One region of the Paenibacillus sp. FSL P2-0121 genome, then DNA from elsewhere that is predicted to be linked to it. Evidence: a T-box and tRNA genes for the amino acid it is inferred to sense, from the RefSeq annotation. Region 1 holds a T-box; the other holds one or more tRNA genes.
What was found. A T-box is a leader RNA that pairs with one kind of tRNA and senses whether it is charged. The one in region 1 lies ahead of pheS (phenylalanine--tRNA ligase subunit alpha), so its partner is inferred to be a tRNA-Phe.
Positions count from the first base shown of each region.

Region 2: it has a tRNA-Phe gene. The T-box ahead of pheS (phenylalanine--tRNA ligase subunit alpha) is inferred to sense a tRNA for this amino acid. The anticodon was not compared.

Region 1 is NZ_CP150245.1:1,996,313-2,003,906, forward strand. It holds gene MKY54_RS08715 (ABC transporter ATP-binding protein) at 1-161, opposite strand, end outside; gene MKY54_RS08720 (efflux RND transporter periplasmic adaptor subunit) at 158-1,585, opposite strand; gene MKY54_RS08725 (hypothetical protein) at 1,610-4,171, opposite strand; T-box leader at 4,437-4,722, shown strand; gene pheS (phenylalanine--tRNA ligase subunit alpha) at 4,783-5,817, shown strand; gene pheT (phenylalanine--tRNA ligase subunit beta) at 5,936-7,594, shown strand, end outside.
Region 2 is NZ_CP150245.1:144,328-151,921, forward strand. It holds rRNA gene MKY54_RS00685 (23S ribosomal RNA) at 1-1,115, shown strand, start outside; tRNA gene MKY54_RS00690 (tRNA-Ser) at 1,198-1,289, shown strand; tRNA gene MKY54_RS00695 (tRNA-Met) at 1,320-1,396, shown strand; tRNA gene MKY54_RS00700 (tRNA-Val) at 1,405-1,480, shown strand; tRNA gene MKY54_RS00705 (tRNA-Thr) at 1,512-1,587, shown strand; tRNA gene MKY54_RS00710 (tRNA-Asp) at 1,602-1,679, shown strand; tRNA gene MKY54_RS00715 (tRNA-Phe) at 1,742-1,814, shown strand; tRNA gene MKY54_RS00720 (tRNA-Tyr) at 1,823-1,908, shown strand; tRNA gene MKY54_RS00725 (tRNA-Lys) at 1,914-1,986, shown strand; gene MKY54_RS00730 (helix-turn-helix domain-containing protein) at 2,136-3,230, shown strand; gene ugpC (sn-glycerol-3-phosphate ABC transporter ATP-binding protein UgpC) at 3,342-4,463, shown strand; gene hprK (HPr(Ser) kinase/phosphatase) at 4,674-5,612, shown strand; gene lgt (prolipoprotein diacylglyceryl transferase) at 5,625-6,656, shown strand; gene ppaX (pyrophosphatase PpaX) at 6,662-7,318, shown strand; gene MKY54_RS00755 (acyltransferase) at 7,315-7,594, shown strand, end outside.

The DNA.
Region 1 (7,594 bases):
ATGAGTGTTGATTTACCAGAACCGGAGGGACCAATAATAGCTACGAACTCCCCCAGATCAATTGTAAAGGAAAGGCTATTTAAGACCGTCATGGTTTCTCCGGCCATTGTGTAGCCGTGGGACATGTCGTGAACTTCGATCAGAGGTGCTGAAGCACTCATCTGCCGCCACCTCCGCCACCACCTGGTGCGCTGCCCATACCACCAGCGCCACCTCCGGTGAAGCCGCCACCCCCACTAAAGCCACTGCCGCCGAAGCCAGCGCCACCCATACCGCCCATACCACCTCTAGTTTCCGTTTCCGTGCTGGTTGTTCCGGTTTTCGTAGAGATTACGGTAGGGATGATCACCTGGTCCCCTTCATGGAGTCCGCTGACAATTTCAATGCTGCTCTCATCATGGAGACCCACTTCGACAGTGACCATCTGTCCTGAGCTATTGCCGCGATTTCTTCCACCGGCAGCGCCGCCGCGGGCATCAGGAGCCCCGCTGGGCATAGCGCCGCCGCGAGCGTCAGGAGCCCCGCTGGGCATAGCGCCGTCGCGGGCGTCAGGAGCCCCGCTGGGCATAGCGCCACCGCGAGCGTCAGGGGCACCGCTAGGCATTGGTACTTGGCCCTCGCCAGCAGTTTTGGAAGTTGCGGCTGAACCCGCTGCTAGAGGAATAGAAACTGTGTATTTTCCGTTTCTTTCTTGTACAGCTTCAATAGGTACTGTTAATACATCCTTTTTCTCAGCAGTGGTTACTGAAACTTCCGCAGACATTCCAACAAGAGCACCTTCGGAGCTTGTTAGACCTATGGTAACATCGAAGAGGGAAACACCGTTTGAGGCGGTGCCCTCATTAGCTATTTTCGTAACCGTTCCCTTGAATTCCGTATCAGGCAGAGCATCCAATGAAATAGTGGCAGGCATCCCTAGCTTTACAGTAGGAATATCAAGCTCATCCACCTGCACAACTACACTTAAATTAGCATAATCGGTAATGTCGATGAGTTCAGAGCCGTCCATGGCTTTTTCGCCGCTTGCAATATTAACTGTCGTTACAGTTCCATCAATAGGAGCCGTTAACGGATCAGGAGGAAGCATATCTTCTTGGACAGAAGCTATTTTTTCCTGTTGCGCCGAAATGTCGGTTTTGGCCTTTTCAATCGAACGTTTGGCATTGCCTAGCTCATCTTCTGATGCACCTGCCACGGCCAGCTTCTTATATTGCTCCTGCTTGTCCTCAAGATCGGTCTCAAGCGAGGCAAGTGAAGTTTGCTCCTGCTTGAGATTGTCACTCAGATCATTGCCTTCAAAGGTAATCAAAGTCTGGCCTTTTTTCACGAGATCGCCCTCTTTGACAAGAACCTCAGCTGCGGTCCCGCTGTCCTTCGTTTTTACTTTACCAGTTTCTGTAGCAATCACGGAGCCGGCTCCGGATACACTAACTACGATATCGCCCTTTGTAACGGTAGCTGTATTAACAGGCACTTCAGCGGCTTGACTGTTCTTATCAGGTAACAATGTATAAACCAGCATTCCTGCTGTTGCTACAACTACTACTACTCCAAGAGTCCAGAACACTATTTTTTTCTTCTTCATTTCTATCCTCCATAGCTCATCATATTAATTGCCGGATGTATTGCTGGTGTCTGGATCTGTGCCAGAAGTAGAGTTGCTGTTCGAAGTCGTTGATGCCGCCTGATAAGTGACGACATAGGTTTGTGTTCCCAGCAGATTTCGATGGCCTTGGAATTCGTCGTATAGATTCAACCGGATTGCGCCGCCACCCAGTGTTTTGTACAGGCTGCTTGTGAAGGTTGTGGTGTACGACTTGAAGTTACCTAATTGTAGATCTGTGCCAAGTGTTAATGTTTTTTCCATGCTTTGTCCTAAGGGGTCAATCAGCTCCAACACCAGTTTGTGCTCGTAGGTGCCTGATTCATAAAGCGTGCTGGCTGACATGTTGTAGGTTAGTGCAGTGCTGAGCGTATCTTTACCAGCGGTGACGGTGGCGACTGCATTTGTAACGGATAGGGTATAAGGAAACATTTCCACGTTCAAAAGATTGCCTTTGGGCTCCACTCCCAGCTGGTTCAGTCCAAGTGATACCGTATTGATATAACCCGTCGATTGACCGCCAGGAGCGGTAAGCTTGCCTTCAGAAACACCCTCCCCGATGTATAGGACAAGGTTCGCTGGATCTATACCGAGAGGGAGCTTACTCCAGAGGGTGACCAGACTTTTTCCGTTAGGACTGGTGGAGGTTTTGGACTGGGTGACTTCGGCTTCATAATATTGATTGTCTTGTGTTTTGTAATAGGCTACGAGTTGAGCCTGTTCGGATTTACGCGATTCCTCACTGTTCATTTCTAGTTCTGTGTACAAGAGATTTGAATCTGTACCTGGGTACACGAGGGTCCGGCGTACAAGTAATTCCGCTTTTTTACCTTCAAGCTCAAGATGGAAAGAATTTTCAGCTGCAACACTCTGTACCCGGCTGTCCAGTTGGGTAGTACTTAGAGAAAGGAAGTTAAGCTTACTTTCACCTGAAGTTTCTTGCAGGGTGATTTTTAATTGATTGAAAGTATAGCTATAAGGAACATTGGCTACGACATACACAGCAGCCGATTCATTTGGACCGAGGATGGTTTGCGTACTTTCTGAGACAACCTGGGAAGTGCTGCTGATGTCACTTTCTCCAGCTTTGACGACACTTGTAAGCGCAGGAAGCTGAACAGAGGTTGATTTAGTGTTGCGGATGTTGATTTTAGCTACGATCTGGTCTTTGTCGGACCAAGGGAGTCTTTGAATGTTTGCAATTTTGACAACAAATGTACCGTGACTGTTCTCAATGGGGTATTCCGTGTCCTGCCAATTGTTAGTTTGCAGCGTGTAAGGGATCTGATAATAGGCGGTAGGAAAAATGATCTTGCCTTCAGCAGCCGGCTCAGTCATTTGCAGCTGCAATGTTCCTTGATTGAGTGTGAGTGGTACATCTGCGCTGAGTTCAATAATCTTTTCTTCAAGCGGTTTCAATGTTAGGCTGGCAAAATCCTTCGTATCCACCGGAAAGCTATACCCTTCAGCGGCTTTAATAGCAAGTTCATAGGCAGGCACATTCACCGCTTTGTTGCCGCTATTTTTGATGCGGAACTGTAGTGTCCACTTTGCGTTGCCATTGTCAGCATAGACGTTAGCCGTTTTCAACTGTGTTTCGACTGTATTATTGCTGATTGTAAGCTTCTTCGTGACATTGCTGGCTACGACAAGATCCGGTGTTGTTGCAGCGGGGAGATTGTAGGCGACAACCGGCAACGCTATTTTTAATGAGGCATCTTCTCCGGCAAATTGCAGCGCCATGTTGTCTGTCTTCATATAAGAAGGGATTTCCGTCAAATAGTAGATCGTCTTCTTTTCCTGAGGCTGTACTTTATAGCTGGTGCTGGTGTCATCAAGTGCGAGTTCAAATACAGATCCTCCAGCGGAAGCGAGGTATCCTTTAAGTCCAGTATCACTGAGTACCTTGGTTCCTTGATTAGTGAAGCTAACGCCAACCTTGGCATAGACCTTACCGTTATATTTATAAATTTGCAGGCTCTCTGCCTTGGTGGTTACAGGGAGATTGTTTAGGGTGATCTTTTTACTCTGCCCTCTGGCGACAGCTTGTGAATATCCTGTTGGTACGGTGAAGTTCCCTAGCTTTTTTTGATAATCGGTGGTGTTGAAGTCCCATCCGTACAATGAAATTTTGACCCCGTTTAAAGAGGTGGATTTGCCGATGTTTACATAGTAGGTGATAGATTGACTGCTTTTCGCGGCAATGGATTTGATGGTTGCACTGCTGGTAATAGGGCTTCCTTGAATAACTGTACCGCCGCTAGTAGTTACTTTGGAGAAAAAGTCCACCAGATTGAGGCTAGCGTTGCTTCCATTAGAGTAGCTGAGTGTGTATGTAAGAATATTTCCGCCATCCTGAGTTAATAAGCTGACATCCGTCAGCTTTGCGCTGATGTTAGTCTTCAAGGCTATGGAGCCTAGTTTATCCAGAGCGGATACGGAAGCTGTTGTTGCTATTTTGGTGGATGTAGTCCCGGCCCAAGCGGTATGAGCACCATACGCTGCAGATTGGCTAAGTACAGCTGTGCTTAGCAGCACCGCGGCTACTTTTATTCTCCGTACATGCATTTGATTTCCTCCCAATAGGATAGTTAATAGTCTGCGAAGGTGCACCCGAGTGGATAAGCAAGCCTTCCTAGTAATGGAAATTATCAAGCTCCGCTGAATGTTAGCTGAAAAAAAGTTGGAAAAATGGCTCTGAAGCTTAAAGCCAGCTTAAAAGAAGATAAAAATTAGCCTAATTTTGTCCAGCTTGTCAAAACGACAGATTTTGCATATAATAAAGAGACATATCTCTTGTAGTAAAGAGATACCTGACAATTAGCATGAATTGTGAAATGCAGTGATGGAGAAGAGTACACAGTGCCTGACTTACAGGGAGGAGACGCCGCGGATTGAGAGCGTTTCTAAGAAGCAGAGCTGTCGAAGTTCACTCCGGAGCAGTTCCCTGAATTCCTTAAGCTATCTAATAGGGAAGGGTAGGGGATACCGGTCACAGACCGTTATTTCTGTATAAAGTGAGATAGGTATCTGTCCAGCCAAAAGAGGGAATGAAGCTCTTAAGGGGAACAGATCAGCTTGTCTAACAAGGGTGGTACCACGGTCTTTTCGTCCCTTACCGGGAGAAAAGGCCTTTTTTTGTTGAACTAGACAATGATTGAAGGGGGCTGTACACGGCCATGAAAGAGAAGTTGGAAGCATTGAAGGTTGAAGCGCTGGCTAAGCTGCAGGAGGTTATGGATCCGCAGGTACTAAATGATCTAAGAGTGAAGTATCTCGGTAAAAAAGGTGAGCTTACAGAGGTTCTGCGCGGTATGGGAGGACTTAGTGCTGAGGAACGTCCGGTAATCGGGCAAGTAGCGAATCAGGTTCGCAGTGCTATTGAGGAGATTATCGGCGCGAAGCAGGAGGCTTTTCAAGAGCAGGAAACCCAGCAACGTCTGCAGGCTGAAAAAGTAGACGTAACCTTACCGGGTCGCCGTATGCAGCAAGGGGGCATTCACCCGCTTAGCAGAGTCGTACAGGAGATTGAGGATATTTTTATCGGCATGGGCTACCGTGTAGCTGAAGGTCCGGAAGTAGAGACCGATTATTATAACTTTGAAGCTCTAAATCTGCCTAAGAATCACCCGGCACGTGATATGCAGGATTCTTTCTATTTAACGGATGACCTGTTAATGCGCACACAAACCTCGCCGGTACAGATTCGTACTATGCAGGCTATGAACGGTGAAGCTCCGGTAAAAATCATCTGCCCGGGTAAAGTATTCCGCCGTGATGATGATGATGCAACGCATTCCTTCCAGTTCCACCAAATCGAAGGTTTGGTCATTGGAAGTAACATTCGAATGAGTGATCTGAAGGGCACCCTGCAACAATTTGTGCAGGAGATGTTTGGACCGAATACAGGCATTCGTCTTCGTCCGAGCTTTTTCCCATTCACTGAGCCAAGTGTTGAAGTAGATGTAAGCTGCTTCAAATGTGGCGGCGATGGCTGCAGACTATGCAAGCAAAGCGGATGGTTAGAAATCCTTGGCGCAGGTATGGTGCATCCAAATGTACTGAAAATGGGTGGCTATGATCCTGCTGAGTACAGCGGCTTCGCTTTCGGAATGGGTGTAGAGCGGATTGCAATGCTTAAATACGGCATCGATGACATCCGACATTTCTATAGTAATGACATGAGTTTTGTGAAGCAATTCAAGGGCGTTTAGTTTTTGTGGGCGCGCTGGCTGATAGTGGCGGAGAATGGCTTTGGAGTGTTCTCCCACAGGAAGCAGCGCGAACGACAGTGAAATAAATACATCTGAAACATAAAGGAAGTGAGCGGATATGAAAGTATCAACCGGATGGTTGGCTGATTATACATCGATTGAAGGAGTAACCGCCGAACAGCTAGCGGAGAAGATTACCGCTGCCGGCATTGAGATTGACGGCGTAGAGCGCCGCAATAAAGGCATTTCCGGCATCGTAACCGGCTATGTGAAATCAAAGGAAAAACATCCTGATGCAGACAAGCTGAACGTATGTATCGTGGATGTGGGCCAAGATGAGGAGCTACAAATCGTTTGCGGCGCAAAAAATGTAGCTGCAGGTCAAACTGTACCTGTAGCAATGGTTGGCGCTAAGCTGCCAGGACTGGATATCAAAAAAGCCAAGCTGCGCGGTGTCCTGTCGCAAGGAATGATCTGCTCGGCCAAAGAATTGGGACTGAATGATAAATTGCTTCCAAAAGAGCAACAAGAAGGTATTCTTGTGCTGCCTGAAGGGACAGAGATTGGTCAGGATATTTCCAAGGTCCTCGGCTTAGATGACGAGATTCTGGAATTCGATCTGACTCCGAACCGTTCAGATTGCCTCAGCATGATTGGTGCTGCTTATGAAGTAAGTGCAATTCTTGGGCGTGAAGTTAAATTACCTGATCCAAAAAGCGAAATGATTGAGATCAGTGGTCCTGCTGCGGATTCCATTTCCGTCAAGATTGAAGATGAAGAATACTGCAGCCATTATGCAGTTCGTTATATTGCAGGTGTTAAACCTGCACCATCACCGCTGTGGATTCAGAATCGTCTGATGGCTGCTGGGGTTCGTCCAATTAATAATATTGTGGACATTACCAATTATGTGATGCTGGAATATGGACAGCCGCTGCATGCTTTTGATGCAGATAAAGTACAAGGTGGAGAACTCGGCGTTCGTCTTGCCCATGAAGGTGAAGTTTTGGTTACACTTGACGGTCAAGAGCGTAAGCTAGAGCCGCAAATGCTCGTTATCGCTGATGGAGTAAAAGCTGTAGGTCTGGCCGGAGTAATGGGTGGACGGGATACAGAGGTTACTGCTGAGACGGTAAACCTTGTTCTGGAATCTGCTAAGTTTGATGGAGGAACGATTCGTAAAACCTCGCGTCAATTGGGACTTCGCTCGGAAGCCTCCCTTCGTTTCGAGAAGGAAGTGGATCCAAGTGCAGTTATTCCTGCATTGAACCGTGCAGCCGTACTGATTGCACGTTATGCTGGCGGATCGGTCCATGAAGGCATCGTGCAAGCAGGAACTGACGCTGTTCAAGAGAAGGTTCTCACCTTGTCCTTAGAGAAACTGAATCGTTATCTGGGAACGGATTTGTCCTTGTTGGAAGTGAAGACATTGTTTGGCCGTCTACATTTCAAATGTGGAGATACCGCACAAGGGCTGATTGAAGTTCAAGTCCCAACCAGACGTGGCGATATCAGCTATGATGTTGATCTTATTGAAGAAATTGCCCGCCTGTACGGGTATGACAATATTCCAACGACTCTAATTGAAGGAATTACAACGCCAGGAGCACTAACTCACAAGCAAGCGCTCCGTCGTGAACTGCGTCGCCTATTGTCACATGGCGGTTACCAAGAGGTGATGGGTTACTCCTTCATCCAGCCGCAACAAAGCACAATGTTCCCTGAGTTATCAGAAGGAGCAGTAGCGGTGAAGCTGGCTATGCCGATGAGTGAAGAA
Region 2 (7,594 bases), 1.9 Mb from region 1:
TAGCAAAAACACAGGTCTGTGCGAAGCCGCAAGGCGAAGTATACGGGCTGACGCCTGCCCGGTGCTGGAAGGTTAAGGGGAGTGGTTAGGGGTAACCCGAAGCTATGAACCGAAGCCCCAGTAAACGGCGGCCGTAACTATAACGGTCCTAAGGTAGCGAAATTCCTTGTCAGGTAAATTCTGACCCGCACGAATGGCGTAACGACTTGGGCGCTGTCTCAACGAGAGATCCGGTGAAATTTTAATACCTGTGAAGATGCAGGTTACCCGCGACAAGACGGAAAGACCCCATGGAGCTTTACTGCAGCTTGATATTGAATTTGGGTACGATCTGTACAGGATAGGTGGGAGCCGTAGAAATCGGAGCGCAAGCTTCGGTGGAGGCGCCGTTGGGATACCACCCTGATCGTATCTAGGTTCTAACCTAGTACCCTTACCGGGTACGGGGACCGTGTCAGGCGGGCAGTTTGACTGGGGCGGTCGCCTCCTAAAGAGTAACGGAGGCGTTCCAAGGTTCCCTCAGAATGGTTGGAAATCATTCGCAGAGTGCAAAGGCATAAGGGAGCTTGACTGCGAGACCTACAAGTCGAGCAGGGACGAAAGTCGGACTTAGTGATCCGGTGGTACCGCATGGAAGGGCCATCGCTCAACGGATAAAAGCTACCCTGGGGATAACAGGCTTATCTCCCCCAAGAGTCCACATCGACGGGGAGGTTTGGCACCTCGATGTCGGCTCATCGCATCCTGGGGCTGAAGTAGGTCCCAAGGGTTGGGCTGTTCGCCCATTAAAGCGGTACGCGAGCTGGGTTCAGAACGTCGTGAGACAGTTCGGTCCCTATCTGTCGTGGGCGCAGGAAATTTGAGAGGAGCTGTCCTTAGTACGAGAGGACCGGGATGGACGTACCGCTGGTGCACCAGTTGTTCCGCCAGGAGCATGGCTGGGTAGCTACGTACGGACGGGATAAGCGCTGAAAGCATCTAAGCGTGAAGCCCCCCTCAAGATGAGATTTCCCAATTAGTAAGACCCCTTGAAGACGACGAGGTAGATAGGTTGGAGGTGGAAGTGCAGCAATGCATGGAGCTGACCAATACTAATCGGTCGAGGGCTTATCCTATACGTAGAATGCAAATTCGTTTCGGATTCAGTTTTCAGGGAGTCAAATTCCTGTTTGGATTGCTGTGGTACTGATATCGTTTGGAGAGATACCCAAGTGGCTATAAGGGGACCCTCTGCTAAGGGGTTAGACTGCGTAAGCGGTGCGTGGGTTCGAATCCCACTCTCTCCGCCATTTTCAATCCATAGCAATACTAATTATTGTGGCGGTGTAGCTCAGCTGGCTAGAGCGTACGGTTCATACCCGTGAGGTCGGGGGTTCGATCCCCTTCGCCGCTACCATAATACCTGGAGGCTTAGCTCAGCTGGGAGAGCATCTGCCTTACAAGCAGAGGGTCGGGGGTTCGATCCCCTCAGCCTCCACCATTTTCATCTTTTAGAATTGCTTTTACACCGTGCCGGTGTAGCTCAACTGGTAGAGCAACTGACTTGTAATCAGTAGGTTGGGGGTTCAAGTCCTCTCGCCGGCACCATTTTTAATTAATGCGGAACCGTGGTGTAGTTGGCCTAACATGCCTGCCTGTCACGCAGGAGACCGCGGGTTCGAATCCCGTCGGTTCCGCCATTTTTTCCACAAAATGAGTGGGAAGTGTAAGACTTTTCCGCTTAATTGTCATGTAATCTTATGGCTCGGTAGCTCAGTCGGTAGAGCAGAGGACTGAAAATCCTCGTGTCGGCGGTTCGATTCCGTCCCGAGCCACCTTTTTTGGGGGATTAGCGAAGTGGCCAAACGCATCAGACTGTAAATCTGCTCACGTACGTGTTCGGTGGTTCGAATCCATCATCCCCCACCATTTATGAGCCATTAGCTCAGTTGGTAGAGCACCTGACTTTTAATCAGGGTGTCGAAGGTTCGAGTCCTTCATGGCTCATCCCAAACAGAAAGTCACCACCTTAGGGTGGTGGCTTTTTTTGTGTTTTTATGTCGTATTATAGTAGCGCGCTGCTGTAGTGATTAACATAATATTAGAGAATATGCTAAAATAGGCGAAAAGAGCAAAAGTGGTGGAGTATGGTGACTATGGATAGCGAAACATTGCGGAAAAAGTTAGAGCAGCTCACCGGAAAGAAAACCGGAATCAAGCAGTTAGGGAGGCAACATTCAGCTTCTCTTTTTAGCCTGGGATTGGAAGCACAAGAACAGCCGGTAATCCATGAAGGTCATCTTTGGGCACCATTATATGAGACTGATGGACGTGTAACCGCTGTCTGGGTGGAATTGGATGGACTTAACTCTTTGGAAATACAATTAGTGAATTATGCAGTTCGAAACTTTGCAATTGCACTAAAAGCTACTGGGGTTAGAGAAGAAGGGGAAGCGGAGGCTCGGCAGCTGGGTATCTGGTTGAACACCGAACTGGAGCAAGAGAAAAATGACTCTGAGATACCCGATGAGATGGCTCTAAAGGGACGTTTATTCGGAGATATGGTTCCATTCCTACTTAGCAGTGAGAATGCACATAGCCCGCAGATCACTTATCGTTCCTTAATGAAGCTGCTGCGCAGCTATTTTGAGAATGAAATTCTGCTTATACCTCTTCAAGAAAAAGAATGGTTAATATTGGCCCGGAAGGAACTACTCACGGGCGGAGATGATAAGGATGAGGAAGAAGAGAGTGTAGATGAAATTCTGGCTCAGACCAGTATGGGCTTACACGAACTGATAGCCAGCGAATGGGTAGGTGTATTCCATTTGGCTGTAGCTCCGGCTATCGTTCCTGTTAAGGGATTGACGGGATCCGTGGCCTTGCTGAGGGAGACTATTGTACTCGGACGTATTTTCCAAGTGGGTGAATATATTCATTTACCTTGGGAGCTGCATTTGGAACGTTTGGTTAACAGCATTCCTGATGCACGGCGTAAACAGTTACTTGGACAGATTGGCGACTATTCTACCGTACTATCGGATAAAGAGATGCTGATGACCCTGGAGACGTTTTTTGAGATGGATTGTAATGTAAGTGAAACAGCCAAGAAGCTATATATTCATCGCAACACGCTTTTATACCGTCTGGACAAGATAAAACAGGAGACGGGTGCCGATGTGCGTAGCTTTGGGGACGCTGCTATTGTGAAGCTTACTATGCTTTTGTATAAAGTGACGAAAAGGAAATAGGTTTTTTGTGAACGTTACAAATAGCCACCGTGTCCCGTCTAGGGTAATATAAATGTACAAGGAAAAAAGAATTTTTCAATTAATCAATAATTAACTCGAGGGGGAAATACAATGGCAGGCGTACGTTTAGAGCATATTTTCAAAAAATACCCGGGTTCAGATAAAGCAACAGTAATGGATATCAATCTTGATATTAAAGATAAGGAATTTCTAGTATTGGTTGGACCATCCGGTTGCGGTAAATCCACAACTTTGCGTATGATCGCTGGTCTGGAAGAAATCTCCGAAGGTAAAATGTACATTGGCGATCGTGTAGTCAACGACGTTGCACCTAAAGACCGAGATATCGCGATGGTATTCCAATCCTACGCCCTGTATCCGCATATGAGCGTATACCAAAACATGGCTTTCGGTTTGAAACTTCGTAAAGTGAAGAAAGATGAAATCGACAAGAAAGTACGTGAAGCTGCTAGAATTCTCGATATCGAGCATTTGCTAGATCGTAAACCAAAAGCACTTTCCGGTGGTCAACGCCAACGTGTCGCTTTGGGACGCGCTATCGTACGTGATCCACAAGTCTTCTTGATGGATGAGCCTCTTTCCAACTTGGATGCTAAACTTCGTGGTCAAATGCGCGCTGAAATCACTAAACTGGTTAAACGCCTTGAAACCACTTGTATCTACGTAACGCATGACCAAACAGAAGCTATGACAATGGGTGACCGTATCGTAGTTATGTATGATGGTATCATTCAACAAGCTGCTTCCCCTGAAGAGTTGTACAATGAACCAACTAACCTGTTCGTAGCTGGATTTATCGGATCCCCTACAATGAACTTTATCAATGGTACTTTGTCCGAAGCAAACGGTTCTATCCGTTTCCGCGCTGAGAACCTTGATGTTGAAGTACCAGGCGGAAAAGCTCAAATCATCCGCAGCAAAGGCTACATTGGCAAAGAAGTAATTATGGGCGTTCGTCCAGAAGATATCCATGAAGAGCCAGTATTCTTGGAAGCTTCCCCGAACACAATCTTTACTTCATTGGTTGATGTAACTGAAAACCTTGGTCACGAAATGCTCCTTTACTTGAGCGGCCTTGGTAAATCTACTGTAATCGCTCGTGTAGATGGACGTTCCACTACTCGCGAAGGCAGCAAGCCAAAATTGGCTATCGATATGAACAAAGTTCACTTCTTCGATAAAGAATCCGAAGTTAACATTCTGTTGGGATAAGATCGCAGGATCTTTTCTCTCTTGATAAAGCCACCCGAAAGGGTGGCTTTATTGTTTAATTAGGGTCGTAATGGATAGGCGTTAAGATTGCATTCACAAGCGTTATCAATTAAGATAGCAGGAGAATTACCTCCGGAATTGTAATGAGATCGCTGTCAACCGGACGCAGTAAGCGGACATATACCGCAGGTGACGAAAGGACGAATTTACATGGCTAAGAAAGTAAAAGTATCTGAATTGGTACAACATTTTCAATTAGAGGTTATTTCCGGCCAGGAAGGTCTAAAACGACCTATTACGGTCGATGACCTGAATCGCCCTGGACTAGAGATTGCTGGTTATTTCGAATATTATCCGGAAGAACGTGTTCAATTATTAGGTAAGACAGAACTCGCATTCTTCTCCATGCTGCCTGAAGCTGAACGTAAAAGTAGGCTTCGTGGAATCTGTAATGACAATACCCCTTGTATCGTAATTACCCGTAGTTTGGATGTGCCACAGGAGTTAATTGATATAAGTAATGAAAAGGGACTTCCTGTGCTTCGTAGCTCGATGGCTACGACTATTTTCTCCAGCCGTTTGACGAGCTTCTTAGAAGGGAGATTAGCCCCTACAGCAACGATTCATGGTGTACTCTGTGATGTATATGGTGTAGGTATGCTGATTACTGGTAGTAGTGGTATTGGTAAGAGTGAGACAGCCCTTGAACTTGTAAAACGTGGACATAGACTGATCGCTGATGATGCCGTGGAAATCCGCCAGACTTCAGATAACCAGCTGCATGGTACAGCCCCTGAGTTGATCCGTCACTTGTTGGAAATTCGCGGAGTAGGTATCATTAACGTAATGACACTTTTTGGTGCGGGTGCTATCCGTAATCATAAACGGATTACACTTGTCGTTAGATTAGAGGCTTGGCAGCAAGACAAGCAGTATGACCGGCTTGGACTTGATGAGGAAACAACGCGGATTATTGATACCGATGTTCCACTTGTAACCATTCCTGTACGTCCAGGACGTAACCTTGCCGTTATTATTGAGGTTGCTGCGATGAACTATCGCCTGAAGCAAATGGGCTTTAATGCAGCCCTGCAGTTTACGAATAAGTTAACTGCGACCATATCTGAGGATATGGACGATCTCGATTAGGAGTGTGAGACAATGTTCCCATTAGCAATAGATCCTATTGTATTCTCAATTGGATCACTGCCTGTACACTGGTACGGGTTAATACTAGGGGTCGGTGCACTCGCGGGATTATTTCTTGCGATCCGCGAGGGCAAACGGTTCGGAATCCCGCAAGAATTCTTTATGGATATGCTGCTACTGGGTGTACCCTCGGCAATTATAGGGGCACGGATTTATTTTGTAGCTTTTAAATGGGACGATTATAAGCATAATCTGATAGACGTCTTTAAGATCTGGAATGGCGGCATCGCCATTTACGGCGCATTAATAGGAGCGATTATTTGCGGAATTATTTATTTCCGTTATAAGGGTTACCCTTTTTGGCGTATTGTTGATATTTGTGCACCTGGACTACTGGCGGGTCAAATGATTGGCCGCTGGGGAAACTTTGTCAACCAAGAGGCATACGGCAGCGTAGTTGAGGAATCTTTTTTACGGGATAAACTGCATTTACCTGACTTCATCGTTAATCAAATGTACATAGGAGATGCTTTTCATCATCCGACCTTCCTGTATGAATCTCTTTGGAGCTTACTAGGGATTGCGTTATTGATGGTTCTCCGTCGTCAGAAGTTTGTACGTGCTGGAGAAATCTTCATGTCTTACTTTATATGGTATTCCATCGGTCGGTTCTTCATCGAGGCTGTGCGTACTGACAGTTTAGCTTTTAACGGAAGTGCAGGACTGGCTTCGTTTATAAACGGCTTATGGAGTCCGATGGAATGGTTAGGTTTTGAACAAGGATATCTGGATCCTGCCTATGGTAATATTCGTATTTCTCAGCTGCTTTCTCTACTTATTATTGTGGCAGCTATATTGCTGATCGTTATTCGCAGAGTAACCGGAGAGCCTAAAGCACATTATTCTGACCCTATCGTATGTACTAAACCGATCCAAGCAGATACTGTAGTGCCAGAAAGCGCAGTAAATACACCGCAGAAAACTCGTCAAGGAACACAACCTGAGCAAGGACAGCCAGCGGATGGAGATAAGAAGGAGCAGTAAAACTTATGATAGAATGCGTTCTTTTTGATCTGGATGGAACGATTGTCGATACGAATGAGCTAATCATTAGCTCATTTATGTACGCGCTGAAGGACAATGGTCTGGCTCCACTGACCAGAGAAGAGATAATTCCGCATATGGGAACAACCCTTCAGCAACAGATGAGAGTATTCTCTGGACTAGAGGATGTAAATGGTACGTTAGAAAAGTCCTATCGTTCTTATAATAATGAGCATCATGATGAGTTAGTGCGTTCCTTTCCGCTTGTAAAGGAGACCATTGAGGAGCTCTCGCGTCGTGGGATCAAACTTGGGATTGTAACTACTAAGATCCGTCCAACAACGATCAAGACCCTGGAAAGGTTCGATTTACTTAAGTACATGGATACGATTGTGACTGTGAACGATGTTACTGAACCAAAGCCACATCCGGAGCCCGTACTGACAGCGGTCCACAACCTTGGTGTTGATCCTCGCAAAACCTTAATGATAGGTGACAGTGCAGTTGATATTCAATCAGCCAAAGCTGCCGGTGTATACGCTGCTGGAGTATCTTGGTCTTTGAAGGGCGAGGATACGCTCCGCAAGTATGATCCGGACTTTATCATCCATAACATGAAGGATATTATAGAAATTATGGAGCGAGGAACGAATGAATCGTGAGAAACGTAACCCGTTATCCAGTAGAAGGTCATAACTCACTTTGGTATATTTACCGTACGGTCAGCCCTTGGAAGGGTGTCCGCAACTTTATTTTTATTCAGATTGCCCGCTATTGTCCGATTCTACCGTTAAAGAATTGGATCTATCGACGGATGCTGGGGATGAAGGTTGGTAAACACACGGCTTTTGGTCTTATGGCAATGGTGGATGTGTTTTTTCCGGAGAAAATAACGGTAGGTGAGAATTCTATTATTGGTTATAACACGACGATTCTGG